Regions from separate parts of the Geobacillus sp. 47C-IIb genome, predicted to be linked through region 1. Evidence: riboswitches for the same ligand, from Rfam matches in the RefSeq annotation. Region 1 holds a riboswitch; each other region holds the start of a gene.
The links. A riboswitch is a leader RNA that binds a small molecule or an ion and turns the genes downstream of it on or off. The one in region 1 is predicted to bind S-adenosylmethionine.

Region 1 (7,459 bases):
GTTCCGTGCCATCGTGTGATCGGCAAAAACGGCGCCTTGACCGGCTATGCTGGAAGCCGCACCGATGTGAAAGCGAAGCTATTGGAGCTGGAGCGGCGCTGTAAATAGGGCGGAAGGGCCGGGGATGAAGCATGGAAAATAAAAAATGCCGCCCCCGGGACTTGAACCTACAGGGGCGGGACCGGGGATTATTTTTTTTGCCAATGTGACAGAGCGAGGGCGCCGACTAAAATGGCGCCTTTAATAATGTCTTGAGCGTAGTACGGGACGTTCATCATCGTCAAGCCGTTTAACAATACCCCCATCAAAATTGAGCCGAACAACGTACCGATGACATTCGGCTTGCCGGCGCCAAAGACGGAAAAGCCGATGTAGGCGGCGGCGACGCCATCCATCAAAAACGAAGCACCGGCTGATACTTGACCAGTGCCGATACGCGAGGCAAGCACAATGCCCCCTAAAGCAGCGAAAAAGCCGCTAATGACGTACGCATACGTCCGGTAACGGTTCACTGGAATGCCTGACAGCCTTGCCGCTTCTCGGTTTTCCCCGGTCAAATAAAAGAGGCGTCCCGGTTTTGTGTATGTCAAAAACAAATGGGCGGCAATGACAACGAACAGCATCAGCAAAACGGAAAACGGGATGCCGAACAACTCTCCTTGGCCGATAAATAAAAAGGAAGGAATGAATTTGCCCGGCGCCGTACCGCCGTCTGGCAGCGGCATGTCGTTGTAAATGGAAAATCCTTTCGTATAGGTGAGCTGCACGCCGTTAATGGCGTACATGGTTGCTAAGGTCGCGAGCAAATCAGGCAATTTGAACTTGACGATCAATAGCGAATTAAGCAGCCCGACGGCGATACCGAGTAAAAGCGGAACGAGCAACGTAACGAAAATTTCTTGGCGGTACAAAACGAGCGCCGCTGCACTGGCGATGGTCGCGAGACTTACCGTCGAGCCGACCGATAAATCGAAGCCGTCAACGATCAGCGAAAAGGTAATGCCGATCGCTACGAGTGTCACGATCGAAATCGAGCGCAAAATGTCGCTGAAGTTTTCATACGTAAAAAACTGGTCTTGTGTGATGCCAAAATAGGCGATCACGGCTAAAATGGCCAACAGTGTGCCATGTTTATACAAAAACTCAAGAGTAGACAACACCGCTTTTTTCGACGGTGTCGCGGAAACGGCCGGCTGGGCCATCGATCTCACCTCCGCTGCAATAATAAACAAGCTGCTCATAGGTTAATTCAGCGGCCGGCAGACGGGCGAGCAGCCGGCCGTCTACCATGATATAAATCGTGTCGCAAACTTCTAGCAGCTCACGAAATTCACTTGAAAAGTACAGCACGGTTTTCCCCTCATCAGCAAGAGTGCGGATAATGGAAAATACATCTTGTTTGGCATGAACATCGATTCCTTTCGTAGGTTCATCGAATAAAAAGACACGCGCGTTCGTGTTTAGCCATTTGCCGATCACGACTTTTTGCTGGTTGCCGCCGCTCAAATGGCGGACGGCGATGGATGGTGATGGCGGATGGATGCCGAGTGAGCGAACGAGCCCATTGGCTGCGTCCGTTTCTTTCATCCGACTGATCCATTGCCAATGCGACAGCCAAGAAAGGAGGCGGACGGTTAAATTCGTCTGCACCGACTCAGACAAAAACAGCCCTTGTTTGCGCCGTTCTTCTGGGATCAGGCAAAGACCGGCGGCAATCGCTTCATATGGCGACGAAAATGTATAGTGTTGGCCGTCAAGCTGCCATTCGCCAGACGTTTTCCGGTGGGCGACGAGACTTTCAGCGAGCTCTGTTTTGCCGGCGCCGACCAAACCGGCGATGCCGACAATTTCGCCGCGATGGGCGTATATATCGACCGTTGTGCTCGTTTTGTCGATCTTGATTCCGCGGGCGGCAAAGGCGATCTCGCTTCCGTACGTACGCGCTTGTTTTGCAGTGGCGGCCTGTTTTGTCCCGGTCATGTGAAGGACGATGTCTTCAAGCGACTGGCTTCCGGCAGCGCCTTGATAGACGATGCGTCCATCGCGCAAAATCGTTAGTCGATCGGCGATTTCCTGCACCTCTTTGAGCTTATGAGAAATATAAATAAAGCCGACTCCCTGCTGTTTCAGTTCATGAATGATGGCAAACAGCCGCTTTGTTTCCGCCTCACTTAACGCGGCGGTCGGTTCGTCCAAAATGATGTAGCGCGCGTTTGATGACAATACTTTCGCCAGCACGATGAGCTGCTTTTCATGGAGTGAACAGTCACGCACGAGCTTCGTCGGTGGAATGGAAAGGCCGACACGGTGAAGAAGTGCGGCGGCCCACTTCTTTTCTTCGCGCAGCGAGCGGATGGGATGGTGTTTGACGTCAGCTAGTTCATCAGCTGCTAAGTTTTCGTAAATCGGCAAGCCGGGAAACAGCGCCGTGTCAACTTCCTGGACGACAAGGCCAATGCCCGCCTGCTTCGCCTCACGCGGCGACGAAAACGCGCACGGGGTGCCGTCGATCGTGATGGTGCCGGCGTCCGGCAGAATGGCGCCGGCTAAAATGTTCATGAGCGTGCTTTTGCCAGCACCATTCATGCCTAAAAGGGCGTGAACTTCGCCCGGACGGACGTCAAAGTTCACGCCGTTAAGCACGCGCACCGTGCCAAACGCTTTTTCAATGGCCTTCATTGACAAGCCGCTCATTTTTGGCTCACCTGAGCTTCTAGTGTTTTCATCCACGGCGAGATGGCGATATTCGATTGTCCCCAGCTTGGGATGTATTGCGAGAGCTCGCCCATTGATATTTGTTTGTCCGGCAGATCGGATCGTTTCACTAAGTGCGGTTCAAGTGAGTAAATGTTCGGCGTTTTTTCACCAGCGATTTTTTGATAGGCGAAGCGTACTTGAACGCGACCGACTTCGGCTGGATCGGTAGCGGTCGTCGCCACCCACGGGCTGTTCGATTTTTGAATCATTTGCAAGTCTTCATCGCTTAGATCAATGCTGTACACTTTAATTTCCGTGCGCCCGGCTTGTTCGATGGCGCGCGTTGCTCCTTTGGCGAACTCGTCCCATGTGGCGAAAACGGCGTCGATGTCGCCCTTATTCGGATATTTTTTCAAAATGGCCTCCATTTGTGTTTGTGTGTCTAAGGCGGTGTTAGCGCTCGCTGTGCCGAACTTGGCGACTTCTTTAATGTTTGGGTAGCGTTTTTTAAATGCGTCGTAAATGACATGGCGTCGCTCCATTGGCGTAAAACCGCCGACCCAAATCGTGACGATTTTGCCTTCGCCGTTTAAGTCTTCCGCAAGTGTTTTTAACGTCTTCCAAGCGAGGCTATAGTCGTCTTGGTCGATGACGGTGACGCCCGGAATGTTCAAATCATTGTCAAATGCTACGACCGGGATGCCTTTTTCAACTGCTTTTTTCACGGGACCTTCGAGCGCGTCGGCGCGGCCGTGGTCAAGCAAAATAGCATCGACGTTTTGCGTAATGGCCGTCTCGACATAAGAGGCCATCTTCGTTAAATCGTTATCGGCATTATAAATTTGCACTTCACCGCCGAACTTTTGCACTTGTTCTTTCACGCCGGCGATGTATTGTGATGAGAACGTCCCGATCGACATCTGCATAATGGCGGCGATTTTCACTGGCTGTTTCAGTTTTTCTGGGATGGCGGCCTCTTCACTGCTTGTGGCTGCTGTTTTGTCAACGGTTGTTTCATTATTCGTTGCCTTCGTTTCATTGGCCGGCTTTGCGCTCATTGCGTCTTGCTCATTTGTGCAGCCCGCTAAGACAAAGAACATGGCCAAGAAAAGAAGGAACGATGAGATTTTAAGCTGTTTCATGGTGCTCCTCCTTTGCAACTAACGATGGCAGCTCCGTTTCATAGTCTCCGTAGACGATGCCTTTTTCGGTAATGATGGCGGTAATGAGTTCGTTTGGTGTGACATCAAACGCCGGGTTGTATACGTTGACGCCTTCCGGGGCGATGCGCACCCCGTTTAGATGGGTCACTTCATCTGGATGACGCTCTTCAATTGGGATATCCGTCCCTGTTTTCGTCGCCAGGTCGATCGTTGACAGCGGGGCAGCGACGTAAAACGGGATGCCAAACGATTGGGCGAGCAAGGCGAGGCCAAATGTGCCGATTTTATTCGCTGTATCGCCGTTTTGTGCGATCCGGTCAGCGCCGACGATAATAGCATTAATGTTTTTCGCCTTGATCGTTTGTGCGGCCATATTGTCAGTAATGAGCGTCACATCGACACCTGCTTGCATGAGTTCCCAGGCGGTCAGACGAGCTCCTTGCAAGACAGGCCGCGTTTCCAAGGCATAGACGGACAACTCAATCCCTTTTTCTTTTGCCAAATAAAATGGGGCGAGTGCCGTTCCGTAGCGGGCGGTGGCGATCGAGCCAGCGTTGCAGATGGTCATGATTCGATCGCCTCGATGAAAAAGAGACAAGGCATGCTCGCCGATGCGACGGCACACATCTTCATCTTCGATTTGAATGCGGATCGCTTCGTGAACGAGTGTTGTTTTTGCTTCGTTGACGGAAGCGGCGCTTTTAGCGGCGGCAACGAGCCGATCAAGCGCCCAAAACAAATTGACGGCCGTCGGGCGAGCACTCGCCAAATAATCGCGGTCTTGTTTTAAACGGCGCTGAAACTCGTCGACGGATTCGGTTTCGTAGCGGGAAGCAGCAAGCGCCAAGCCATAGGCGGCGGTGATGCCGATCGCCGGTGCCCCGCGCACTTTCAGTGTCACGATCGCGTCATGTACATCTTCGAGCGTATGCAAGTCGAGATATTCAGTTACCGACGGCAGCTTTTGTTGATTTAAAATCGTCACATGCGTTTCGTGCCATTCAACTGAGCGCGGGATAGCAAATGTGCTCATTGTCGTCTTCCTTTCCTTGTACATGTTTCAGTTTGCCTGGAGTGGTGTTGAACAGCCGTCTTGAGAGAGTGGTGTTATCGTTCCGTCTCGACAAACAGCCGGCGGAAGTCTTCCGTTCCGTCTAGTTCGGCGCGTTCAACGATCAGGCGGCGGCCAAGGCGAAGCGCGTGTCGCTTTGCCGCAAGCCGTTCGTCTTTTTGCTCAATGCCGTCAAGATCGGCAACATGGGCGAGGCCGATCGTCCGACGGATGACTTCGCAGCCGGCAAAGCCGATGGCGTCGATGAACGTTTGTCGCAGCACATCGTCAAGCAGGCCGGGCGTTGCGGCATACGTTTCGACACTTTCGGTGCGCCAAAGCTCCGAGAACACGGACGTAAAGACATCCCATGTTCGGTCGATGTGATCAAAGAGCGGACGGCGCTCTGATTCAGGGCGGGACAACGCATTTAACAGCAAGTTGGCGATAAAGTGGCCAAGGTCAAACCCGATCGGGCCGTAAAAGGCGAATTCCGGGTCGATCACTTTCGTTTCGTCATCACTGGCGAAAATGCTGCCAGTATGTAAATCACCATGCAGCAATACATCAGCTTCGGTTAAAAATTTGCGCTTCAGCTTCGCTGCTTCGAGATGGAGACGGTCGTCGTTCCAAAGTGTTTCCACATCCAGGTGCAATTCGTCTTCAAAATTGTTCGAGTCATGGTCGAAAAACGGATCGGTAAAGACGAGATCTTCCGTAATTTTGCACAGCTCCGGATTGACAAAACTTTGTGCCAATTTCTTTTTCTCTTGTTGGTTCATGCCGAAATCAGACGTGTAAAACGCCGTTTTGGCAATGAATTCACCGATATGCCTAGACAGAAGCGGATACGTTTTCCCTTCAATCAGCCCTTTGCGGGCGATTTGTAAATAGGACAAATCTTCCATCACCGTAATGGCGAGCGATTCATCAGAATAGTAGACTTTTGGCACGTATTGTGGTACGTAGCTGGCAAACGTGCGCAGTGCGTTGCTCTCAATGACCGCACGTTTTAATGTGAGCGGCCAGCTTTCACCGACGACTTTCGCGTACGGCAGTGCTTGCTTAATGATGATGCCTTGCTTTGTTTCTTGGTCGACGACGTGAAACACTAAGTTTAAGTTGCCGTCGCCGATCTCACGGCATAAAAGCGGTGTTCCGTCGCGGAACAAGCCGAGGCGGACGGCGAGGGCGGTCGCTTTTTGTTCGGTGAGCGGTTCGTAAGCAGATGATTGGATAATCGCCATTTTCACGTTCCCCCTTTAGTTTTGGCAAATAAAAAACCTCTTTCACATACGGAAAGAGGCTTGAAGATTCTCGGTCTTCGCGCCTCTTATCTCCCAGAAAGACGTCTGTCTTTCCGGTGGACTTAGCACCGTGCCCTGCGGAAGCGGGTCGCTTCCGGCGCCGCTTATGCGTGCGCCCTATCTCACGATAGCATTACGGTCGGTTGCTGGGCTTCATTGGGCCAGTTCCCTCAGCCAACTCTTGATAAGAGTACCGAATCTGCTTATTTAGTTTTTGGAATTTTTGTGATGTTGGCAATTGTTCGGTTGCTTGATTCGAATAATACAGCTTAAGCAGGCCGATTGTCAATACGTTTTAAAAAATTTTTTTGTCGTCTCTTCATAAAGGCGCGGCCGGCGGTCAGCAAATACGGGGATGCGCGAACGAACATCTCTGACGAGTGCCGGGTCGATGTCGGCTAGAAGGATGCCTGGGTCCTCATCCGCCTCAGCGAGGATTTCCCCCCATGGATCGATGATGAGCGAATGGCCAGCAAAGACGTTGTTCGGGTCGCTTCCGGCTCGATTGCAGGCGACGACATAGCATTGGTTTTCGATCGCCCGCGCCATCAGCAACGTCCTCCAATGGTGAAGGCGAGGAAGCGGCCATTCGGCGACAACAAACAACAATTCGGCTCCAGACAAGGCATGGGTGCGAATCCATTCCGGAAAGCGGATGTCATAGCAAATGACCCCGGCACACGACAACTCATCAAGCGAAAACAAGCCTGGCTCGTTTCCTGACTGCAAATGCAAATGCTCATCCATCAGCTGAAACAAATGAACTTTGCTATATTCCTTGATGATTTGGCCGTTTCGATTGGCGACAATCATTGTGTTCGTTACGCCGGCGTCCGTTTTTTTAGCGACCGAGCCGGCCACAAAATGGATGCCGTATGTTTGTGCCAATCGGGAGGCGAACGTTTTCGCCCGTTCGGCATTGTCATCAGCGATTTCACCTAAGCGCGTCAAGTCATAACCGGTCGTCCACAGCTCCGGAAGAACGATGATATCGGCTCCTTCTTTGACGGCGAGTTCCACGGCTTTTTCGGCTTGCTGTTCGTTTTTTTGCGGGTCACCAAACGCGATATCCAATTGGAGGCAAGCGATGCGGATGGTCATTGTTTTTCACCTCAATGAAAAAATTTACTTTACATTTTGCTTTTTACGATATATGATTTTGCACTAGAATTTCAAGAAATTTTTGAGAAGGTGTGGGCGATGACGACCGAATTTCCTTTTTCCGAACTGCTTGAACAGTT
Region 2 (7,459 bases), 480 kb from region 1:
TTTTGCTCCTCTTTATTCGCCCGCAACAAGCCGATGATCACGGATAATCGCCTCAAGCAAATGCTCGCATCCAGAACGGACAAGGTGATATACTTCCACGAAATTCCCAGTATAATATGGATCCGGCACATCGTCTTTTTCCCGATCCGGCACAAAATCGAGCAAGCGGGCGATTACGGCCGATGAATTGGATCCAGCTAGTCGGCGTAAATCGTTCAAGTTGGCGGCATCCATGGCGATAATATAATCAAATTCCTCCAAATCGCGGCGTTCGACTTGCCGGGCACGGATGCCGGAATAATCAATGTCGTTTTCGTTTAAGATGCGTCTTGTCCCTTCATGTGGCGGTTCGCCGACATGCCAACTGCCCGTCCCCGCCGAATCAACGGCAATAACCCTATCGAGCCCCCGCTCTTTCACTAAATGGCGGAATATCGCTTCGGCCATCGGTGAACGGCAAATGTTTCCAAGGCAAACAAACAACACTTTGACCATCCGAACAACAACCCCTTTCGCTATTTCTACGGCACGTCTCCGATCATTAGTTTTTCTTCTTTTCCTTTCGTCTAGACTTTTTATGCTGCTTTCCGGCATATGGTGCACATTCATCTATATTTTACTACATTGTCCGTTTTTCAGCAGGTAAACCAGCCATATAACCCCTCCCTATTTCCCCCGCCTGTATGGTACAATACATGATATCTTGCCATGAAAGGGGCCAAACAATGGATTTATCGAAACGGTCGGCGGAAAACGTCGAATATATGATCGAGCAGCTGAAGCAAAAATTGAAAGTGATGAACTTTGACGCCCTTAAACCGTCCCATTTTTCCGAAGAATGGTATGATGAATTGAAAGACATTTATGAGATGGTCATGAAGCGCGAGACGTTTAGTCCAAGCGAAATGCAGGCGATTGTTGAAGAGCTTGGGAACTTACGTAAAAAATAGTTTCGCGCCTTTCTCTAAAATGATATGCTTAGACCACCATCCATATTTGAACGTTCTCCCACCTACATTCAACTGGGGTTTCTCGCTTTAGAATGATAAAAAAATAATTCCCATCGAAAAACTGAGATTGACACCAGCGAGAATTGTGCTAAAATTTTAATCAATTACATCCATTACAAACGCTTATCAAGAGCGAGGGAGGGACTGGCCCGATGAACTCCGGCAACCTGCTTCATTTAGCAAGGTGCCAATTCCAGCAAAATGGATTCCATTTTGGAAGATAAGACGTCACTCGTTCTTCTTGCCCTTTCCAAAATGGAAAGGGCATTTTTGTCACCGGGCTGCCGTTTACTAAGTAAATATCCGACTAATTGCGTGGATTTTCTTTGATTTATAAGGAGGGGAAACGATGCTCACGTATGATCGGTGGGAAACGGTAGAAAAACCGTCTTTTCCGTCTGACAATGAAACAAAAGGGGCGCTTGACGTCCTCGCTTGGGCGTACCGCGAATATGGTGACGAAATCGTGTACGCATGCAGCTTTGGCATCGAAGGGATTGTGCTGATCGATTTGATCTCCCAAGTAAAGCCGGATGCGGAAATCGTCTTTTTAGATACCGGGCTGCACTTTCAAGAGACGTACGATACAATCGCGAAGGTGAAAGAAACATATCCTTCCCTCCGCATCATCATGAAACAGCCGCACCTGACGCTGGAAGAACAAGCCGCGCAGTTTGGCGACGAGTTATGGAAACGTGATCCAAACAAATGTTGCGAGCTGCGCAAAGTCATTCCACTGCGCGAAGTGTTGACTGGAGTAACCGCTTGGATTTCCGGCTTGCGCCGCGAACAATCGCCGACACGGCGCCATGTCGAATATGTCAATAAAGATGATAAGTTCCGCTCCATTAAAGTCTGTCCGCTCATCCATTGGACATGGAAAGACGTATGGAACTATGTGTATAAACATAGTCTTCCGTACAATGTACTCCATGACCGCGGCTACCCGAGCATTGGCTGTGCCCCGTGTACAGCGCCGGCATTAGATCCGAACGATTTGCGTTCCGGACGCTGGGCCGGCCAAGGGAAGACAGAGTGCGGGCTCCATCTCACATAGGGGGAACACATATGCTCCTTGCGATTGCCTTTATTGTCTCCTTTTTCTTCGCCATGAACATTGGGGCGAGCGGTGCGGCCGCCTCGATGGGCGTCGCTTACGGATCGGGTGCCATTCCCCGAAAATCGGTCGCCCTCCTTCTTTGTGGCATCAGCGTTTTTCTTGGCAGCCTTGGTGGCGGAGAAGTGGTGAAAACGATCGGCTCGGGAATTATTCCTTCTTCGATCCTTACCGTCAAAATCGTTGTCATTATTTTAACAGCGGCAACCATTTCGCTGTTTGCTGCCAACATCATGGGCATCCCGTTATCGACGAGCGAGATCACCGTGGGAGCGGTCGTCGGTGTCGGTATTGCCTACCAAGCGGTATACTTCAATAAATTGCTATTCATTGTCTCGGTGTGGATCGTCATTCCGATCATTGCCTTTGCGTTTACACTCGCCGTCGGCAAGTGGTTTTTAGCGCTCAAGCGGAAATATCCACAGCTTGAGCAAGGCCGTTGGCAAAAAACGTTTATGACCTTGCTGATTGTCACTGGCTGCTTCGAGGCGTTCTCCGCCGGCATGAACAATGTCGCCAATGCCGTCGGGCCGCTTGTCGGTGCCGGATTGATCTCGGTTGGGCCAGCAACGATTCTCGGCGGTTTGTCCGTCGCTGCTGGAGCGCTCCTGCTTGGACGCCGTGTGTTGGAAACGAACGGAAAGAAAATTACAAATTTTTCTCCATTTGAAGGGAGCGCCATATCGGGTACTGGGGCGTTGCTTGTCATCATCTCATCACTGTTTGGCTTGCCCGTACCGCTCACCCAAATTACGACATCGGCCATTATCGGCATTGGCACGGCAAAGAGCGGTTTATCCATCTGGCAGAAGCGAATTGTTGTGCAGCTCTTAAAAGTATGGCTTGTTTCGCCGATTTTTTCTCTTGTCATTTCATACAGCCTTATTAAACTATTGCTCGACAGCGATGTTTATACTGTCATCGCCATTTTCAGCGTTTGTTTAGCGACGCTCGGCGTTATCAGCTTGAAAAAAACGGCTGTCGAAGAAGAACGCTCGCTTCATGAACATGGCGGTGGCATTTAATCTTAAATATTAAATCTTAAAATCTATCATCCTAGGAGGTTACAAACATGAGTTTAAGCATCCCGCATGGCGGTACATTAATTAACCGTTGGAATCCGGACTATCCGCTCAATGAAGTAACTAAAACGATCGAACTGTCGAATGCAGAATTAAGCGATTTGGAGTTGATCGGCACGGGAGCGTACAGCCCTCTTACTGGCTTTTTAACGAAAGCAGACTACGATGCGGTCGTGGAAACGATGCGCCTCGCTGACGGCACCGTCTGGAGCATTCCGATCACACTCGCAGTGACGGAAGAAAAGGCAAAAGAGCTCGCCATCGGCGATAAAGCCAAACTCGTTTATGGCGGCGACGTCTACGGTGTCATCGAAATTGCCGATATTTACCGTCCGGACAAAACGAAGGAAGCAACGCTCGTTTACAAAACAGACGAACTCGCCCACCCTGGCGTGCGCAAACTGTTTGAAAAACCGGATGTGTACGTCGGTGGAGAGATCACGCTTGTCAAACGAACTGATAAAGGACAGTTCGCCGCGTTTTATTTCGATCCGACAGAAACGCGGAAACGGTTTGCCGAACTTGGATGGAACACCGTTGTCGGCTTCCAAACACGTAATCCGGTTCATCGCGCCCATGAATACATTCAAAAATGTGCGCTTGAGATTGTCGATGGTTTGTTTTTAAATCCGCTCGTTGGCGAAACGAAAGCAGATGACATTCCGGCTGACATCCGGATGGAAAGCTACCAAGTACTGCTTGAAAACTATTACCCGAAAGATCGTGTCTTCTTGGGTGTCTTCCAAGCGGCTATGCGCTATGCCGGACCGCGTGAGGCCATTTTCCATGCCATGGTGCGCAAAAACTTCGGCTGTACACACTTCATTGTCGGCCGTGACCATGCCGGTGTCGGCAATTATTATGGCACCTATGACGCACAAAAAATCTTCTCGAACTTTACGGCTGAAGAACTCGGGATTACGCCGCTCTTTTTCGAACATAGCTTTTATTGCACCAAATGCGAAGGCATGGCGTCGACGAAAACGTGCCCGCATGACGCTGAACATCACGTCGTCCTTTCTGGCACGAAAGTCCGTGAAATGCTGCGCAACGGGCAAGTACCGCCAAGCACGTTCAGCCGTCCGGAAGTGGCTGCCGTCTTGATCAAAGGACTACAAAAACGTGAAGCGGTCACTCCATCAGCTCGCTAAAGGGGGAGCATCATGAGCACGAACATTGTTTGGCATCATACATCGGTCACAAAAACAGATCGGCGCGAGCGTAACGGTCATCATAGCGCCATCCTTTGGTTCACCGGGTTGTCCGGCTCCGGCAAATCAACCGTAGCAAATGCCGTCTCAAGACGGCTGTTTGAGCTCGGCATTCAAAACTACGTATTAGACGGGGACAACATCCGCCATGGGCTCAATAAAGACCTCGGCTTCTCTGCGGCCGACCGGACGGAAAACATTCGCCGCATTGGCGAAGTGGCAAAGCTGTTTGTCGACAGCGGACAGTTTGTTCTCACCGCATTTATCTCTCCGTTTGCCGAAGACCGGGCACTTGTCCGCCGTCTCGTCGAAGAAGACGAGTTTATCGAAATTTATGTTAATTGCCCGCTTGAAGAATGTGAAAAACGCGATCCAAAAGGACTGTACAAAAAAGCGCGCCGCGGCGAAATCCGCGAATTTACTGGCATTGATTCACCGTATGAAGCGCCGGAAGCGCCTGAGTTGACGGTTGAAACACACCGCTACTCTGTCGACGAGTGCGTCGAGCAAGTGCTCGCCTATCTGCGCGAGCGCGGGTTCATTCCGGCCGCCGAAACAAACTGACCGCCATTTCTTGTCTCCCACTAAAAAAGAGTGGGAGACCATTGAACAAAGTCGTTTTCATGCCAAATTAAGCCGTTCACAATAAAAGCACCGCCTTTAGATGGCCAGCTGGGATCATACAAGAAAGGGCTGAAACAACGATGGGCAAAGTGTATCTTGTCGGCGCCGGTCCCGGCGATCCGGAACTCATCACTGTCAAAGGATTAAAATGCATTCAGCAGGCGGATGTCATTTTATATGACCGCCTCATTAACGAAGAGCTGTTGTCGTATGCCAAACCGGGCGCTGAGCTCATCTTTTGCGGCAAGCTGCCCGGCTACCACGTCATGCAACAAGAAACGATCAACCATTCGCTCGTCCTGCACGCCAAAAAAGGAAAAAACGTCGTCCGTCTAAAAGGCGGCGACCCGTTCGTATTCGGGCGCGGCGGCGAAGAGGCTGAGGCGCTCGTCAAACATGGGATTGAGTTTGAGATCGTTCCTGGTGTCACCGCTGCTATCGCTGCGACGGCTTATGCCGGCATCCCCGTCACCCATCGCGAGTTCAGCTCAAGCGTTGCCTTTGTCACCGGACATCGGCGCGACGGAATCCGTGAAGATATCAAATGGGAGAGCCTTGCCAAGGGCATTGATACGATCGCCATTTACATGGGTGTCCACAATTTGCCATATATTTGCGAACAGCTAATCAAATATGGCAAAATGCCAGAGACGCCGGTAGCGGTTATCCAATGGGGAACAACAGCGGCTCAACGAACAGTCACCGGCACGCTGACGACGATCGCCGGGATCGTTGCTAAAGAAAACATTGAAAATCCAAGCATGATCATCATCGGGGATGTCGTCCGGCTACGCGCCAACATTCAATGGTTCGAACGGCTGTTGGCGTCATCTGCAGCTGCTGGTGCAACATCGTGAGGCGGTCGTGATGGAAGCCATTCTATATGTCAGTCACGGCAGCCGCTTCGCTGCAGCCTGCTATGAGGCGGCTCGTTTCGTCGAACAATGCAAAGCAGCCATCGACATCCCGATTCAGGAACTTTGCTTCGTTGAACTGGCAGAACCGGACATTGTGACTGGCGTTGACCGTTGCGTCGCCCAAGGAGCAACGCGCATCATCGTCGTTCCACTGCTGCTTCTATCCGCGGGACACGCGAAGCACGACATTCCAGCGGCGCTCGAGCTCGCGAAACAGCGTCATCCATCTCTTGAAATCGTCTGCGGCACCCCGTTTGGCGTCCATGAATCGATGATCGATATCATCATCGACCGCATCGGTGAACATCCGACGCCACTTGATAACGAATCGATGATTCTTCTCATCGGCCGCGGCAGCAGCGACCCGGATACAAAGCGCGACATCACCGCTATCGCTCGGCTCCTGAAAGAAAAAACGAACGTGCCGCACGTTGACATTTGCTTTCTCGCTGCTATCCATCCGACGCTTGACGAAGGGCTTGAGCAGGCGAACGCATCCATATATCGGCATGTGTTTGTCGTTCCGTATTTATTATTTACCGGCGTCTTAATGAAAACGATCGAACGGAAACTAGAGGCGCTGCCTGTTTCACACCAACAGTGGCATTTATGCTCTTACTTAGGCTATCATCCGCGTCTCGTAACACTTATTCAAGAGCAAGTATTGTCGCTATCGTTGGCGAAAAAAGGAGCTTGAAAAGACAAGCTCCTTTTTTCATGTACATTAGGCCGTATCTATTATATGATGGAAGCAGAACGGTCCCAATGAAGGAGGCTTTACCATATGAAACGGGTTCATGTCATTGTCGAAGGACGTGTACAAGGTGTTGGCTTTCGCTATTTCGTCCAGCACGAGGCACTGAAGCGACAGCTGACCGGCTGGGTAAAAAACAATGACGATGGGACGGTGGAAATGGAAGCCCAAGGCCATGAAAGTGCCGTCCAGCTCTTTTTGGATACGATTGAAGCCGGAACGATGTTTGCTAAAGTCTCTCGTATGCACATTGAGCAGCGCGACGTCCGACCGGATGAAAAACAATTTCGCATTATGTACGGCGGCGGGCTTTAACACCAGCGCCATGTTCAGTACAGTTTGTACGATTGGTCACTGACCGCCCAAAGAAGCCACCTTTCCCTGCAGACAAAAGGCAGCCCTGATGGCTGCATGTCCACTTGCTCCCTTTAACTTAAGATGAAAGCAACTTTAGAAGATGGATGATGTTATCAAAAGCTTACTATAGCGGTTTTGATTTTTGGAACACTTAACCATCATCGATGATTGGAACCCGCGATTTTCATCGGCCTTTTAGGCATTCCCCTGTTAAGCCGGACGCAAATGGGAAGTAGCGTAACGAAAACACGTCTCTAAAATGGCACTATTCGCCTGTTCATTTTTCCACTGTGCCTCAAGGCAAAGCGGATGAAACACATCGATGACGGCTTTCGGGTATTCACCGCATATGTCTACACCCAACACTTTTTTATAGAATAGTAGCAG
Region 3 (7,459 bases), 1.7 Mb from region 1:
CGCTCATGGCGATGGCTTCTTCAATATCATGGGTGACGAGCACCGCGGTTTTTTCGTATTGCTTTAACGTTTTCCAGACGAGTTCTTCTAATTTTAGCTTCGTCTGTTGGTCAAGAGCGGAAAACGGTTCGTCAAGCAACAAGAGCTTCGGGTCGGTTGCCAATGTGCGCACGAGCGCCGCGCGCTGGCGCATGCCGCCGGACAACTGGCTCGGGTAATACGATTCCACGCCGTCAAGGCCGATCTCCGCAAGCAATGCGAGCGCCCGCTCTTTCGTTTCCGCTGTCAACGTTCCTGTGATTTTGAGACCGAGTAAGATGTTTTCTTCAATCGTTTTCCATGGAAACAAGTAGTCTTGCTGAAGCATATACCCGACAGCGCCGCGGGTTGACAGATCGGATCCGGCCGCCCGGCGCGCTGCTTTGGCGCTTGTTTCCTGCGCCCAAAGCGGTTCGCCTTCGATGAACACCTTCCCTTCCGTCGGTTGAATCAGCCCGGCGATAATGGAAAGAAGGGTCGTTTTCCCACAGCCGCTTGGGCCGAGAAAGGAGACAAACTCTCCTTTCTCGACCGACAGCGACACCTCAGCGAGCGCGGTGACGGCGGTTGTTTTCGTAAAATACGTGTGCGAGAGACGGTCGATGACAAGAAACATCCGGTTCACCCGCTTTCGTTAGTCGTTCATGACTTTTTTGGCAAACGACGAATCAACGAGTGTGTCGAGGTCGATTCGTTTTGGCAGCTCGCCGGCTTCATCCATGATGTTTTGCAAGTTGTTCCATTCTTCCTCATCTAAAATCGGATCGGTCGCGTAAGAGCCTTGACTTTTGTATCGATCGACGACTGTTTCGATAATGTCCAATTCCGTGTCCTCAAAGTATGGTTGAATGACTTTGGCAATTTCTTTGGTGCTGTGTGATTCGACCCATTGTTGCGCTTTGTAGATGGCGCGCGTAAATTTTTCGATGATGTCTTTGTTCTTGTTCATATAGCTTTGTTTTGCCATGTACGTCGTGTACGGAACGCGCCCCGATTCGGTGCCAAAGGAAGCGATAATGTAGCCTTTTCCTTCTTGCTCAAAAATGCTAGCAGTCGGTTCAAACAGTTGGACGAAATCGCCGGTGCCGCTCGCAAAGGCGTTGGCGATATTAGCAAAATCGACGTTTTGAATCAGCTTCAAGTCTTGATGCGGGTCAATGCCGTGTTGTTTCAGCACAAATTCGCCAACCATCTGCGGCATGCCGCCTTTGCGCTGGCCGAGGAACGTGCTTCCTTTCAACATCTCCCAAGTAAAGTTGTCGATTTTTTTCCGGGAAACGAGAAACGTTCCATCTGTTTGCGTCAGCTGGGCGAAGTTGATGACCGGATCATTCGTCCCTTGCGCATACACATAAATCGACGTTTCCGAACCGACAAGGGCGATGTCCGCGCCACCAGACAGCAGCGTCGTCATCGTTTTGTCACCGCCCCACGTCGTCGTCAGCTCGACATCGAGCCCTTCTTCTTCAAAAAATCCTTTCGCTAAGGCGACGTACTGTGGCGCATAAAAAATCGAACGCGTCACTTCAGCGAGACGGACTTTTGTCAGCGTTTTTTCTTTTTGATCGGCGTCGTTGCCGCAGGCAACGAGCGGCAAGAGGAGAAGAAGTGAACATAACCATACAGCCCATTTTTTCATGTGACCTACCCCCTTTTCGTCCACACGTGGTGAACATTCGCTTCACCTTATCGTATGCACAGGCGAAAAATGTGTGAATGCCTAGAAAAAATGGGCGAAACGACGGGAACGGTCTATGGGCAACGGTTTTCCCTTCATTCAGGCATGCAACATGCCCTTGTTTTCACGAAAAAAAGAGGGGAGACATTCATTCAGCTGGCGGAAAGGAGAGATCCACCATGGACGGGGACATCATCGACCAATACCGGTTTCCGTCGCCGCATCCGGACATCGACGTCTTTTTTGTCACCTATATGGCGCAAGGACTGAAAGTGAAAGGATTTTTGGCCGTGCCGAAACAAAACGACGTGTATGACGGGTTTTTGTATTTGCGCGGCGGGATCAAAAACGTCGGACAAGTGCGGGTGCCACGCCTCATCCAATTCGCTTCCCATGGATTTGTCGTCTTCGCCCCGCTTTACCGCGGCAACGGGGGCGGGGAAGGGAACGAAGATTTTGTCGGTGAAGACCGTTATGATGCGCTTGCCGGATTTGAGCTCCTGCGCCGCCATCCGCTTGTTCACCCGGGGCGTGTGCACGTGTTCGGCTTCTCACGCGGCGGGGCGATGGCGCTTCATACCGCTTTGTTGGCCGAACGGGTCTGTTCGGTCGCGGTCTGGGGAGGGGTGACCGATTTGGAGCTGACGTATTGGGAGCGGTTGGACTTGCGGCGGATGATGAAGCGTGTCATCGGCGGGACACCGAACAAATACCCGGAACGCTACCGTCACCGTACGCCGCTTTATAACCTAGAGCGCCTCAAAGCGCCTGTGCTTATCATCCATGGCGAGCGAGATACAAACGTATCGATTGAGCATGCGTGGCGGCTGGAGCGGCGGCTCAAGCAGCTCGGCCGACCGGTCACCGCTTGGTACTTCCCTGAGTTCAATCACTATTTCCCGCCGCAAGATAATCGAAAGACGGTGCAACGGCTCACGGAATGGATGAAACAACAACCGACGGTATGATACGATAGGATGGGAAGGATGTTGAGGAAACCGCTCATAAGAAGCCTCGGGAGCTTGCCAACATCACCATTGGCAGAAAACGATGACGTTGGGAGGACGGCTTCGTGGGCTATAAACGAATCGATCAGGTGCAAGGAGGTCGGAAACGATGGGCATGCCGATGGAGCTGCAGACGCTCATTGTCACAAAAGGAAAAGAACAGCGCGTTCAAGGCAATTTGTTTGTGCTCGAAAAAGAAGGCTACCGCTTATACCCGCTTGACGTGCCGCTTGAAGTGCGCCGGACGCTGCAAAGCGAAGCGAGCGGCATCGCGGTCGTAAGAAAGCTCGAATGGGAAGATAACAAGACAACGGTTACGTATGAGCTCGTCAGCTTGTATTCCACCAATTGAACACGAAGCGTCGGGCAAATGAGCGCGGAATTGGTCCATCAGGCAGGGGCGCAAACCGAAGGACGGTTTGCGCCTTGCCATAGATAAGAGGAAAAAAGGCCCTGCTTGTCAAAGAGAAAGAGAATCACGGAGACCGAAATAGAGGAAAGAACAGAAAAAACGGCCGGACAGGATGTTCCCTGTCCGGCCGGGTGTTTGTTAAACGAGCGGTCCACCGAGTTTTTCAATGGACGGATCGATGTGAGCGAATTTTTGGAAGTTAGCGCGGAATTTTTCCGCCAGTTCTTTCGCTTTTTGTTCGTACGCTTGTTTGTCTGCCCATGTGTTTTGCGGACGCAAGACGTCATCTGGCACGCCCGGGACGTGGGCAGGGATGGCAAGACCGAAAATCGGGTCTTGGACCGTTTCGACGTTGTCAAGCTCCCCTTCGACGGCGGCTTGTACCATCGCGCGGGTGTAGGCGAGCTTCATTCGGCTACCGACGCCGTATGGTCCTCCTGTCCAACCAGTGTTGACCAAAAAGACACGGACGTTATGCTCAGCGATTTTTTGCCCGAGCATTTCGGCGTATTCGACGGCCGGGCGCGGCAAAAACGGCGCGCCAAAGCATGTCGAGAACGTCGCTTCCGGTTCAGTGACGCCGCGTTCGGTGCCGGCGAGTTTGCTTGTGTAGCCGCTTAAGAAATGGTACATCGCCTGTTCGCGCGTCAGCTTGCTGATCGGCGGCAAGACGCCAAACGCATCGGCCGTCAAGAACACGATGGTCGACGGATGGCCGGCAACGCTTGGGTCAACGATGTTTTTGATCGCCTGAAGCGGATAGGCCGCGCGCGTGTTTTCCGTCAATGTCCCGTCATCGTAATCCGGAACCCGTGTCGCATCATGGAGAATGACGTTTTCAAGCACGGCGCCAAAGCCGATGGCATCAAAAATTTGCGGCTCTTTCTCGCGCGATAAGTTGATGCATTTCGCATAGCAGCCGCCTTCGATGTTGAAAATGCCGCGGCTCGACCAGCCGTGTTCGTCATCGCCGATCAAGCGGCGTTTCGGGTCGGTCGAGAGCGTTGTTTTCCCGGTTCCCGACAGGCCGAAGAAGAGGGCGACGTCGCCTTCCTGACCGACGTTGGCCGAGCAGTGCATCGGCAAGATGCCTTGTTCCGGCAGCAAATAGTTCATGACCGAGAAGATCGATTTTTTCATTTCGCCCGCATATTCCGTTCCACCGATCAAGACGGTGCGCTGTTCGAACGAGATGATGATAAACGCTTCCGAACGCGTCCCGTCAACGGCCGGGTCTGCTTTAAAGTTCGGCGCGCAAATGACGGTGAATTGCGGTTCATGGTCGGCGAGTTCTTCCGCGCTTGGACGGATGAACAGCTGATGGACAAACAAGTTGTGCCAAGCGAATTCGTTCACCACTTGAATCGGCAGCCGCGCTTTCGGGTCAGCGCCGGCGAAGCCTTTAAAGACGAACAGTTCATCTTTTTTCATTAAATAATCGAGCACTTTATCATATAATTTTTGAAATGTCTCCGGTGCCATTGGTTGGTTGACCGTTCCCCAATCGATGTTCTGTTTCGTCGACGGTTCTTCAACGATGTATTTGTCTTTCGGTGACCGTCCGGTATATTTACCGGTCGTGACGGCGACAGCGCCAGTGTGCGTCAGCCGCCCTTCGTTTCGGTGCAGCACTTTTTCGACGAGCTCAGCAACGGACAACTGGTGATGTACGTACGGTTTTTGCAGCAGCAAAGAAAGCTTATTGGTCATTTTTGCGATCCCCATGTTCACAACCTGCCTTTTTTATTGGAATTCCTCTTGAAAATAGTATAACACATTTTTATTAATAGTCCATACTAATTGTGTAGGTTTTTTAAACTTAGTTTGGCCTATTTTTCAGATAATAAAAAATTTGTTTCTGCGGTTGACTTTGCTTATTTCATTACGATAAGATAAGTCATTGAACGGATACTCTTATCCCGAGCCGGTGGAGGGACAGGCCCGATGAAACCCAGCAACCGTCACAATTTTACAATATGTGAAAAGGTGCTAACCTGTGGCAAGGCGTGGTCCTTGAACGATAAGAGTGAAAGGAAGCAATATGATTGCAATGACCTTTCCTCACCGTGACAGGAAAGGTTTTTTTATATGAAGGGAAACGAGTTCCGTATCGCCACATTATGTCAAGAGGAGGAAATGAGCCGAATGTCAGCCAAACGCCGCTTGTTCACTTCAGAATCTGTAACAGAAGGGCATCCGGATAAAATTTGTGACCAAATTTCGGATGCCATTTTGGATGCCATTTTAGAAAAAGATCCGAACGCCCGTGTTGCTTGTGAAACGAGCGTCACAACAGGTCTCGTGCTTGTTAGCGGGGAAATTACGACCTCGACGTACGTCGATATTCCGCGCATCGTTCGCGATACGGTCCGCGAGATCGGCTATACGCGCGCGAAGTTCGGGTTTGACGCCGATACGTGCGCGGTGTTGACGGCCATTGACGAGCAGTCGCCGGATATCGCGATGGGGGTTGACCAGGCACTTGAGGCACGCGAAGGTCAGATGACTGACGAAGAAATTGAAGCGATCGGTGCCGGCGACCAAGGGCTCATGTTTGGATTTGCCTGCAATGAAACGGAAGAGCTTATGCCGCTCCCGATTTCGCTTGCCCATCGTCTTTCGCGTCGATTGGCCGAAGTGCGCAAAACGGATGTTTTGCCATACTTGCGTCCAGACGGCAAAACGCAAGTGACGATCGAATATGATGAAAACGGCAAACCGGTGCGCGTGGATACGATTGTCATTTCAACGCAGCATCATCCGGAAATTGAGCACGACCAAATCGAACGCGATATGAAAGAACACGTCATCAAGCCGATTGTTCCGGCGGAGTTGTTGGATGAGAACACGAAATATTTCATCAACCCGACCGGCCGCTTCGTCATCGGTGGTCCGCAAGGGGACGCTGGACTGACAGGGCGGAAAATCATCGTTGACACGTACGGTGGTTACGCTCGCCATGGCGGCGGTGCATTCTCGGGGAAAGACCCGACGAAAGTTGACCGTTCGGCAGCATATGCGGCTCGCTATGTTGCGAAAAACATTGTTGCGGCCGGACTGGCCGACAAGTGCGAAGTGCAGCTTGCTTACGCCATCGGTGTCGCTCGTCCGGTATCGATTTCGATTGATACGTTTGGCACCGGCAAAGTGTCGGAAGACGTTTTAATTGAAGTTGTCCGCAACAACTTCGATCTTCGCCCGGCTGGCATCATCAAAATGCTGGATCTGCGTCGTCCGATTTATAAACAAACAGCGGCTTACGGCCATTTCGGGCGCACGGATGTCGACTTGCCTTGGGAGCGCACGGATAAAGCAGCGGTGCTGAAAGAGCAAGCACTGGCATTAGCGAAAAACGAATAAATGAAAAACGGAGGGGGACTGCACTAAGGTGAGTCTTCCTCCGTTTCTTTTTATATAGACATCGAAATGAAGCGTGCTGTTGTTGGTTCTGTCCTTTTTAGCCGCTGTGAAAAGATGGCAGGTCAGCTTCTGTTTTGTTGGAGCGCCTTGTAATATTGTCCTTTTTCTACATATTCGCGGCGGATGCGTTCCATTTCGCGGAAATCGTCTTCCGTCAGCTCGCGGACGACTTTCGCCGGCCGGCCGAGGGCGAGCACGTTCGGCGGGATTTTTTTGCCGGGCGGCACTAAGCTGCCGGCGCCGATAAACGCTCCTTCGCCGATTTCCGCACGGTCAAGAATGATCGAGCCCATGCCGATGAGGGCGTGTTTCCGGACGATGGCGCTGTGCAAAATGACTTGATGGCCCACGGTCACGCCGTCTTCAATGATGAGCGGATTGTTTGGACTTTGATGCAAAATTGAGTTATCTTGAATATTGACCCGGTTGCCGATAATGGTCGGCGCCACGTCACCGCGAATGACGGTGTTAAACCAGATGCTCGTCTCCTCGCCGATCGTGACATCGCCGGTGATCGTCACATAATCGGCGATAAAGGCGGACGGGGCAATTTGCGGTGTTTTTCCTTTGTATGGATAAATCATCGCTTTCGTTCCTTTCTTTTGCGAAATCGTCAGCTCATTCTTATTTTACAAAGTTGTCTGCCGTTCGTAAACGGAATGAAATAGATGATGACCAAAGCAGTTTTCCACAGTTGTAGAGATGGAAATACTAGGAGATGAAAAAAGCACTGTTTTTGCGCCCGAGGTGAGCCCATTGAAAATCCCGACACATCCCATTGCGTTAATGAAAATGGTATATCGTGACGTGTTTCCCCTTGTCCATCGCGAGCTTTCCTATTGGCGGCAGCGGGCGGAGCGCATTCCTGACCCGGAGTTGCGCCGGCAAGCGTTAGCAAGCATC
Region 4 (7,459 bases), 190 kb from region 1:
TTCGGCAATGGCGCGAATATGGTCCGGTGTCGTGCCGCAACAACCGCCGACAATGTTGATCCAGCCTTTTTCAGCAAAACGGCGAATTTTCTCTGCCAACATGTCCGGCGTTTCATGGTAATGCCCTTCTTCGTCCGGCAGACCAGCATTTGGATAGCAGCTGACCGCTGTGTCGGCGAGCGTGGCGAGCGTGCGCAAATGGTCGGTCATAAATTCCGGACCGGTCGCGCAGTTTAAGCCGACAGCGATCGGATTCATATGGCGGATGGAGATGAAAAACGAATCGATCGCCTGCCCGGCAAGCGTCGTGCCCATCGGTTCAATCGTTCCAGAAATCATAAGCGGTACGCGGCGGCCGACGGCTTCAAACGCTTTGGAAATGCCGATGAATCCCGCTTTGACGTTCAGTGTATCTTGGCACGTTTCCAAAAGTAGAAGGTCGACACCGCCTAACAATAGTCCGCGTGCCTGTTCTTCATAGGCGGTAACAAGTTCGTCAAACGTCGCTCCGCCCGTCACTGATAACGTCTTTGTCGTCGGTCCCATCGAGCCGGCGACAAAACGCGGCCAGTCCGGCGTCGAGAACAATTCGGCCGCTTGTTTCGCCAGTTTCGCGGCCTCGATGTTCAGTTCGAGCGCTAAATGCCCAAGGCCGTATTCGTCAAGCACGATGCGTGTCGCCCCGAACGTGTTCGTTTCGATTATGTCGGCGCCAGCTTCCAAGTACGCTTCATGAATATGGCGGATGACATGCGGGGCGGTGAGGGTCAAATATTCGTTGCACCCTTCGTACGCCTCGCCGCCAAAATCAGATGCTGATAGGTTGGCGCTTTGGATCATCGTCCCCATGGCGCCGTCGATGACAAGAATTTTTCGCTGTAGTTGCTGTTCTAAGGTGATGTTAGCCATGAACAACCTTCCTTTCTTTGGCGGCCGCTTCTTTTTCGTGAATGTAGCGGATGAGCTCAACCGTCATGTCATAACGCAAAAACGGCGTAATTAAATAAATGCCGTTAAACAAGTCGAATGCAGCGTCAATAAGCGCTTTGGCGATGGCAATTCCTTCGCGCGTTGCCTCGACTGGGTCGTTGCCGCACGCCGCCATGCGGGCGCGAATCTCATCGGAAAGCGTAATGCCCGGCACTTCATGATGCAAAAAGTCGGCGTTGCGCGCGCTCACAAGCGGCATAATGCCGATGTAGATCGGTGTGTGAAGATGCTTCGTCGCTTCGTACACCTCAACGATTTTCTCTTCTGAATAAACAGGTTGGGTCAAGAAATAATGAGCGCCGTATTGAATTTTTTTCTCCATGCGTTCAACGGCTTTATCTAAATGGCGGACGTTCGGATTGAACGCTGCGCCGATTGAGAAGTTCGTTTTTTGCCCGAGCGGTTTGCCGGAGTACGACAGTCCTTCGTTAAACTGGCTGATTAAGCGGATTAAGTCGAACGATGATAAATCATACACCGATGTTGCTCCAGGAAAGTCACCGATTTTCGATGGGTCGCCGGTAATAGCGAGCACATCGGTAATGCCGAGCGTATGCAACCCCATTAAATGCGACTGCAAGCCGATCAAGTTGCGGTCACGGCACGTAATATGGATGAGTGGACGGACGCCGAGTTGTTCTTTCACGATTGAGCCGACCGCGACGTTGCTGATGCGCGGCGTGGCGAGCGAGTTGTCAGCGAGCGTTAGTGCATCAATGCCGGCATCATGGAGCGCTTTGGCTCCGACGAGAAACTTGTCAATACCTAATTGTTTTGGCGGGTCGAGCTCAACGATCACCGAGCGGCGCGTGCGGGCTAATTCTGGAAGCGGCGTTACTGCCGACGGGTTGTCGGCTTGCACTGATACTGACACGGCACGCCGTTTTACCGTTTTTTTCGTCACGGGTTTCCGATCTTGAAGCGCCCGAGCCATCGCTTCAATATGTTTTGGCGTCGTGCCGCAGCACCCGCCGATTAAGCGCACCCCTTGGTCACGAAACGCTTTAGCCGTTTCCTCGAAATATTCGGCATTTGTCTCATAGACGAGCCGACCGTCGCGGTAGTCGGGGAGGCTCGCGTTCGGGTACGCCGATAAAAAGGCGCGCGTTGGCAGCGGTACTTCTTCCAGCGACTGAAGCATATGGTAAGGCCCGAGCCGACAGTTCAGCCCGACAACATCGGCGCCAAGCGCTTCTAAGCGTGCGAGGGCATCAGCGAGCGGCGTGCCGTCTTGCAAGACGCCAACTTCATGAAGCGATACGTGGGCGATGATCGGTAAGGTTGTCTCTTTGCGGGCGATGGTGAGCACCGTCTCTAACTCTTCTAAATCGTAATACGTCTCAAGCAGCACGCCGTCCACTCCCTCAGCAAGCAAGACAAACAGCTGCTCGCGGAACGTCCGCTTCACTTCCTCAAGCGGCACAGCGCTTTTGTTCAATGTGCGCAGTCCGCCGATTGTTCCGAGTACGTGCGTCCGCCCGTTCGCCGCTTGCTTGGCGAGCCGCACCGCCGCCCGGTTGATGGACGGCACCTCGTCCTCAAGGCCGTAGCGGGCGAGTTTTACATAGTTGGCGCCGTATGTATTCGTCTGGATGACATCAGCGCCCGCCGCGATATATGCCTCGTGAATATGGACGATTTCTTCTGGTTTTGATAGATTCAATTCTTCAAAACAACGGTCAATACCATGGGAATATAGAAGCGTCCCCATCGCCCCGTCAGCGATCAACACGCGTTGTTTTAACTCATCAAGCAATCCCACGTTCCGATCCCCCCGTTTCTCCGTAAATAAAAAGAAAAAAGCCTTCTAAGAAGAAGACTTGTCATTCGCTTCTTCTTATCTTCCAGGCTTCCGCCTGTCTGGATTTAGCACCTTGGCCGCGGCCAGGTTGCTGAGGGTTCACCGGGCCAGTCCCTCCCCCTCTCTTGATAAGAATGTTTGTATGCAGTTGTTGGGCAATGTTCTGACTATTACTCTATAATTTAGCGCATTTTCTGAAATTGTTCAATACAGTAAAGAGGGAAAATTGAAAAAAATGAGGCGAAGGGAAGGGGAGTTTGGAGGAGGATCATCGTAATGAAAGGTGTTGCTAACATGTATGAACATCTGTCTATGGAAGAAGTGCAGGATCGCTGAATCTTTGTTTTTTCGCTCGTCATGTTGAATGCTATTTTGACAGTTGTCTTCCTTCGGCGAAAGCACTTAGGAGTGGTTGTTCATTTTCTGTTGCTCGCTGTCGCAGTCGCCTTAGCGTTGAGGGGTATCATGTTTGACTTTATTGATGTGCAGGCATCGGAATCAATCTTCTTTCTGCTTGGCAAGGCGGGAATATCGGTGAAGAGTGGGATGAGGAGTTTGCTAGTTGAAATCGCAAAGCTTTCAAGGCGATATGAACCATGGGAAGCCCGTCATTCCAAGTTGAGGGGGGGTTCTGTTGCTTTTGTTCTCCCTTATTGATTTTTACTAATGCCCGTCATGATTTTTCCATTGCCCTTTTGTCATTCATATGTTCTAATTAGGAATGATGGAAATGGAAAGGGTAGGGGGTGCAAAGGTGAGCAGACAAGAAATCATCCGCTTTGACCATGTGACAAAAGAATATGATGGGACAGCGGTATTGGATGATGTTAGTTTTGAGATGGAGAGAGGAAAGTTTTATACATTACTTGGGCCGTCGGGATGCGGGAAGACGACGATTTTGCGGCTGATTGCCGGGTTTATTGAGCCAACTGATGGCACCGTTTATTTCCATGGGAAGCCGATGAATGACGTCCCACCAAACAAGCGGCAAGTCAATACAGTGTTTCAAGATTATGCTTTGTTTCCGCATTTGGACGTATTTGAAAATGTCGCCTTTGGCTTGCGCATAAAAAAGATGAAAGAAGCCGACATTCGCCAAAAGGTGAGTGAAGCGCTCCGGTTTGTCAACTTGGAAGGGTATGAGCGCCGGCGCATTCAAGAAATGTCCGGCGGCCAACGTCAGCGCGTTGCGATTGCGCGGGCGATCGTGAATGAGCCGGAAGTGCTGCTTTTGGATGAGCCGCTATCGGCCTTGGATTTGAAGCTGCGCACGGAAATGCAGTACGAGTTGCGGGAGCTGCAGCGCCGATTGGGAATCACGTTCGTGTTCGTCACGCATGACCAAGAGGAAGCGTTGGCTATGTCGGATTATATATTCGTTTTGAATAAAGGGAAAATCCAGCAGTTCGGTACACCAAAAGAGATTTACGATGAACCAGTCAATCGGTTTGTCGCCGATTTTATTGGGGAATCGAACATTTTATCGGGGCGCATGATCGAAGATTTTCTTGTCGAGTTTGCCGGACAGCGTTTCGTTTGTGTTGATCATGGTTTTGCGCCTAATGAACCGGTCGACGTTGTCATCCGACCGGAAGATTTGGAACTTGTGGCGCCGAAAGATGGTCAGATCGTCATTCGTGTCGATTCGCTGCTCTTTCGCGGTGTTCATTATGAAATTTGCGGCTACGATGAAAACGGCAACGAATGGCTTGTTCATTCGACAAGAAGAGCAGAAGTGGGGGAAACGGTCGGTCTCCGGTTTGAACCAGAGGCGATTCATGTCATGCAAGTCGAGAGGGAGAAAGGAGACGTAGAATGGAACGGGCATGGCGGAACTGGTATTTGATCCCCTACGTCGTATGGCTTGTTTTGTTTGTTATCGCACCGATCGTGTTTTTAGTGTATGAATCGTTTTTGGATATTGATGGGCAGTGGACGATAGCCAATTATGAAAAAGTGCTGACGCCCATTTATTTGAAAATGATGGCTTATTCATTCTGGTACGCATTTTTAATTACCATTGTATCATTATTGATCGGTTATCCAACTGCCTATTGGTTGACAAAAACAAAGCATAAACAGCTATGGCTGTTGTTGCTCATTTTGCCGATGTGGGTGAATTTGTTGTTGAAAGTATATGCGTTTTTAGGATTGTTCGGCACGTACGGGTTGGCCAACGCCTTCTTGCAAGCGATCGGCATCGGAGCGCGGCAGCTGTTGTTTACTGATTTCAGCTTTGTGTTCGTCTCGGTGTATATTTTTATTCCGTTTATGGTGCTGCCAATTTTTAATGCGTTAGAAGAATTACCGCCGACCTTGATTGATGCTGCCCGCGATTTGGGCGCTTCGGCGTGGACAACGTTTCGCCGTGTCGTTTTCCCGCTGACGCTTGGCGGGGTGAAAGCCGGCTGCCAAGCGGTGTTTATCCCCGCGTTGTCGTTGTTTATGATTACGCGTCTTGTTGCGGGCAATCGCGTCATTACGCTTGGTACCGCCATTGAACAGCATTTTCTCGTCACCCAAGATTGGGGGATGGGGGCAACGATTGCCGTTGTGTTAATGATCGCGATGGCGATCATTGTCTTCTTGACAGGAAGCGGAAGGAAAGAGGGAAGTCGATGAAACGTACACATCGGTGGGGGCGCTTATATTTGCTGGTTGTGTTTGCTATTATGTACACGCCGATTGGGTACTTGATGTATTATTCGTTCAACAGCGGCGGGACAATGCACGATTTTCAATCATTCACGTTGGAATGGTATCGCGAGGTATTGTCAGATGATCGATTGTTGATCATCGTGCTCAATACGATTGTCGTCGCTTTGTTGTCAGCGGCAGTCGCGACGATTTTGGGCGTCATCGGGGCATTGGCCATTTATTATGTCAAGCGGCAACGGACGAAACATACCCTTCTCGCCCTCAACAACGTGCTGATTGTCAGTCCGGATGTCATCATCGGTGCTTCGTTTTTATTGCTGTTTACGCTGGCTGGCATTAAGCTGGGGTTTACGTCCGTGCTGTTGTCCCATATCGCCTTTAGCGTGCCAATCGTCGTATTGATGGTGTTGCCAAAACTCGAGGAAATGAGTCCGACGTTAATCGATGCGGCGCGCGATTTGGGAGCAGGGCCGTGGCAAGTGCTGTCGGGCGTTGTACTTCCGTTTTTGACGCCGAGCATATGGGCCGGATTTTTTATGGCGCTCACCTATTCGCTTGATGATTTTGCCGTGACATTTTTTGTCACCGGAAACGGCTTCTCGACGTTATCGGTAGAAATTTATTCACGGGCGCGCCAAGGCATTTCCTTATCAATCAATGCGCTGTCGACATTGCTGTTTTTGTTTACGATGTTGCTTGTCGTCGGCTATTACGTGCTCAGCCAAAAAGGCGGGAGAATGTATGGGATAGGGGGGCGGAAGTAGGTGAAACGGCTTGTTCAAGGATTTGCTGCTATATTCATCGCCGCGTTCGCCCTCATGTTCATGACCCAGCAGCTGAACGAAGCGGAAGGATATGGAGGCGACAAGACGGTCAGTGTGTACAACTGGGGCGATTACATCGACCCTGCGCTTATCCGGAAGTTTGAAAAAGAAACCGGCTGGAAAGTGATTTACGAAACGTTCGATTCGAACGAGGCGATGATGGCGAAAATTGCTCAAGGCGGCGCGACGTTTGATGTTGCCGTTCCGTCCGATTACGCCATCAGCAAAATGATTGAGGAAAACTTGCTCTTGCCGCTTGACCATAACAAGCTGCCGAATTTGAAATATATCGAACCGCGGTTTCTCGACTTGTCGTTTGATCCGCATAACCGGTATTCGGTGCCGTATTTTTGGGGGACGGTTGGCATTGTCTACAACCGCGAGATGCTTGGCGGCAAAACGATCACCGACTGGAACGATTTATGGGATCCAAGCTTGCGTAATCAAATTTTGCTTGTCGATGGGGCGCGTGAAGTGATGGGGATGGCATTAAACAGCCTCGGCTATTCGCTCAATGATACGAACAAGCATCATCTGCGAGAGGCAAAACAAAAGCTCGACCGGCTCATGCCGAATGTGAAGGCCATTGTTGGCGACGAAATCAAGCTGCTTCTCGTCAATGAAGAGGCGGCCATCGGTGTCGTCTGGTCGGGCGATGCGGCGGAAATCATTGCCGAAAACGACAAGCTCGATTATGTCGTGCCCGAAGAAGGATCCAACTTATGGTTTGACAATATGGTAATTCCAAAAACGGCGAAAAACATCGAGGGAGCGCACGCGTTTATCAATTTTATGCTTGATCCAAAACATGCGGCACAAAACGCTGAGTATGTCGGCTATTCGACGCCAAATAAAGCGGCGCTTCGCTATTTGCCGAAAGACATCGCCAACGACCAGCGTTTTTATCCGGATTTAGATTCGGTCGGGCGTTTGGAAGTGTATGAAAACTTAGGAAAGCGCATGCTTGCCTACTACAATGAGCTGTTTTTGGAGTTTAAGATGCATCAAAAGTAAACAATCACCGGATGAGCGAGTGCGTGTCTAGAAAAACTCGACACGCGCTCGCTTTTTGTTGAAAAAGTTAGTGCTTTCTTTTTCTCGGGATCGTCAGTGTCTTCCAGTGATCAGCGTTTAGCTGTTTCGCGATATAGACAATTTGTCCGATATGATACGAATAATGATACAT

Region 2: it holds a riboswitch for S-adenosylmethionine, as region 1 does, so the genes downstream of both, IC804_RS12105 (phosphoadenylyl-sulfate reductase) here and mtnK (S-methyl-5-thioribose kinase) in region 1, are expected to answer to the same signal.
Region 3: it holds a riboswitch for S-adenosylmethionine, as region 1 does, so the genes downstream of both, metK (methionine adenosyltransferase) here and mtnK (S-methyl-5-thioribose kinase) in region 1, are expected to answer to the same signal.
Region 4: it holds a riboswitch for S-adenosylmethionine, as region 1 does, so the genes downstream of both, IC804_RS13575 (bifunctional homocysteine S-methyltransferase/methylenetetrahydrofolate reductase) here and mtnK (S-methyl-5-thioribose kinase) in region 1, are expected to answer to the same signal.

Annotation. Positions count from the first base shown of each region.
Region 1 is NZ_CP061473.1:2,882,610-2,890,068, forward strand. It holds gene IC804_RS14585 (methylated-DNA--[protein]-cysteine S-methyltransferase) at 1-108, shown strand, start outside; gene IC804_RS14590 (ABC transporter permease) at 189-1,202, opposite strand; gene IC804_RS14595 (sugar ABC transporter ATP-binding protein) at 1,144-2,694, opposite strand; gene IC804_RS14600 (sugar ABC transporter substrate-binding protein) at 2,691-3,839, opposite strand; gene mtnA (S-methyl-5-thioribose-1-phosphate isomerase) at 3,826-4,893, opposite strand; gene mtnK (S-methyl-5-thioribose kinase) at 4,968-6,158, opposite strand; SAM riboswitch class I at 6,242-6,409, opposite strand; gene IC804_RS14615 (carbon-nitrogen family hydrolase) at 6,504-7,319, opposite strand; gene IC804_RS14620 (pyridoxal phosphate-dependent aminotransferase) at 7,419-7,459, shown strand, end outside.
Region 2 is NZ_CP061473.1:2,398,496-2,405,954, reverse strand. It holds gene IC804_RS12115 (low molecular weight protein-tyrosine-phosphatase) at 13-495, opposite strand; gene IC804_RS12110 (DUF1128 domain-containing protein) at 726-950, shown strand; SAM riboswitch class I at 1,131-1,237, shown strand; gene IC804_RS12105 (phosphoadenylyl-sulfate reductase) at 1,360-2,067, shown strand; gene IC804_RS12100 (sulfate permease) at 2,079-3,152, shown strand; gene sat (sulfate adenylyltransferase) at 3,200-4,360, shown strand; gene cysC (adenylyl-sulfate kinase) at 4,373-4,984, shown strand; gene cobA (uroporphyrinogen-III C-methyltransferase) at 5,125-5,901, shown strand; gene IC804_RS12080 (sirohydrochlorin chelatase) at 5,912-6,658, shown strand; gene IC804_RS12075 (acylphosphatase) at 6,746-7,030, shown strand; gene IC804_RS12070 (arginase family protein) at 7,283-7,459, opposite strand, start outside.
Region 3 is NZ_CP061473.1:1,207,946-1,215,404, reverse strand. It holds gene IC804_RS06095 (ABC transporter ATP-binding protein) at 1-655, opposite strand, end outside; gene IC804_RS06090 (ABC transporter substrate-binding protein) at 674-1,678, opposite strand; gene IC804_RS06085 (alpha/beta hydrolase family protein) at 1,897-2,685, shown strand; gene IC804_RS06080 (DUF2584 domain-containing protein) at 2,834-3,076, shown strand; gene pckA (phosphoenolpyruvate carboxykinase (ATP)) at 3,275-4,861, opposite strand; SAM riboswitch class I at 5,048-5,163, shown strand; gene metK (methionine adenosyltransferase) at 5,282-6,496, shown strand; gene IC804_RS06065 (gamma carbonic anhydrase) at 6,619-7,140, opposite strand; gene IC804_RS06060 (tetraprenyl-beta-curcumene synthase family protein) at 7,313-7,459, shown strand, end outside.
Region 4 is NZ_CP061473.1:2,691,284-2,698,742, forward strand. It holds gene metH (methionine synthase) at 1-909, opposite strand, end outside; gene IC804_RS13575 (bifunctional homocysteine S-methyltransferase/methylenetetrahydrofolate reductase) at 902-2,752, opposite strand; SAM riboswitch class I at 2,825-2,926, opposite strand; gene IC804_RS13580 (ABC transporter ATP-binding protein) at 3,546-4,637, shown strand; gene IC804_RS13585 (ABC transporter permease) at 4,607-5,413, shown strand; gene IC804_RS13590 (ABC transporter permease) at 5,410-6,213, shown strand; gene IC804_RS13595 (ABC transporter substrate-binding protein) at 6,214-7,287, shown strand; partial or broken gene IC804_RS13600 (DUF1572 family protein) at 7,355-7,459, opposite strand, start outside.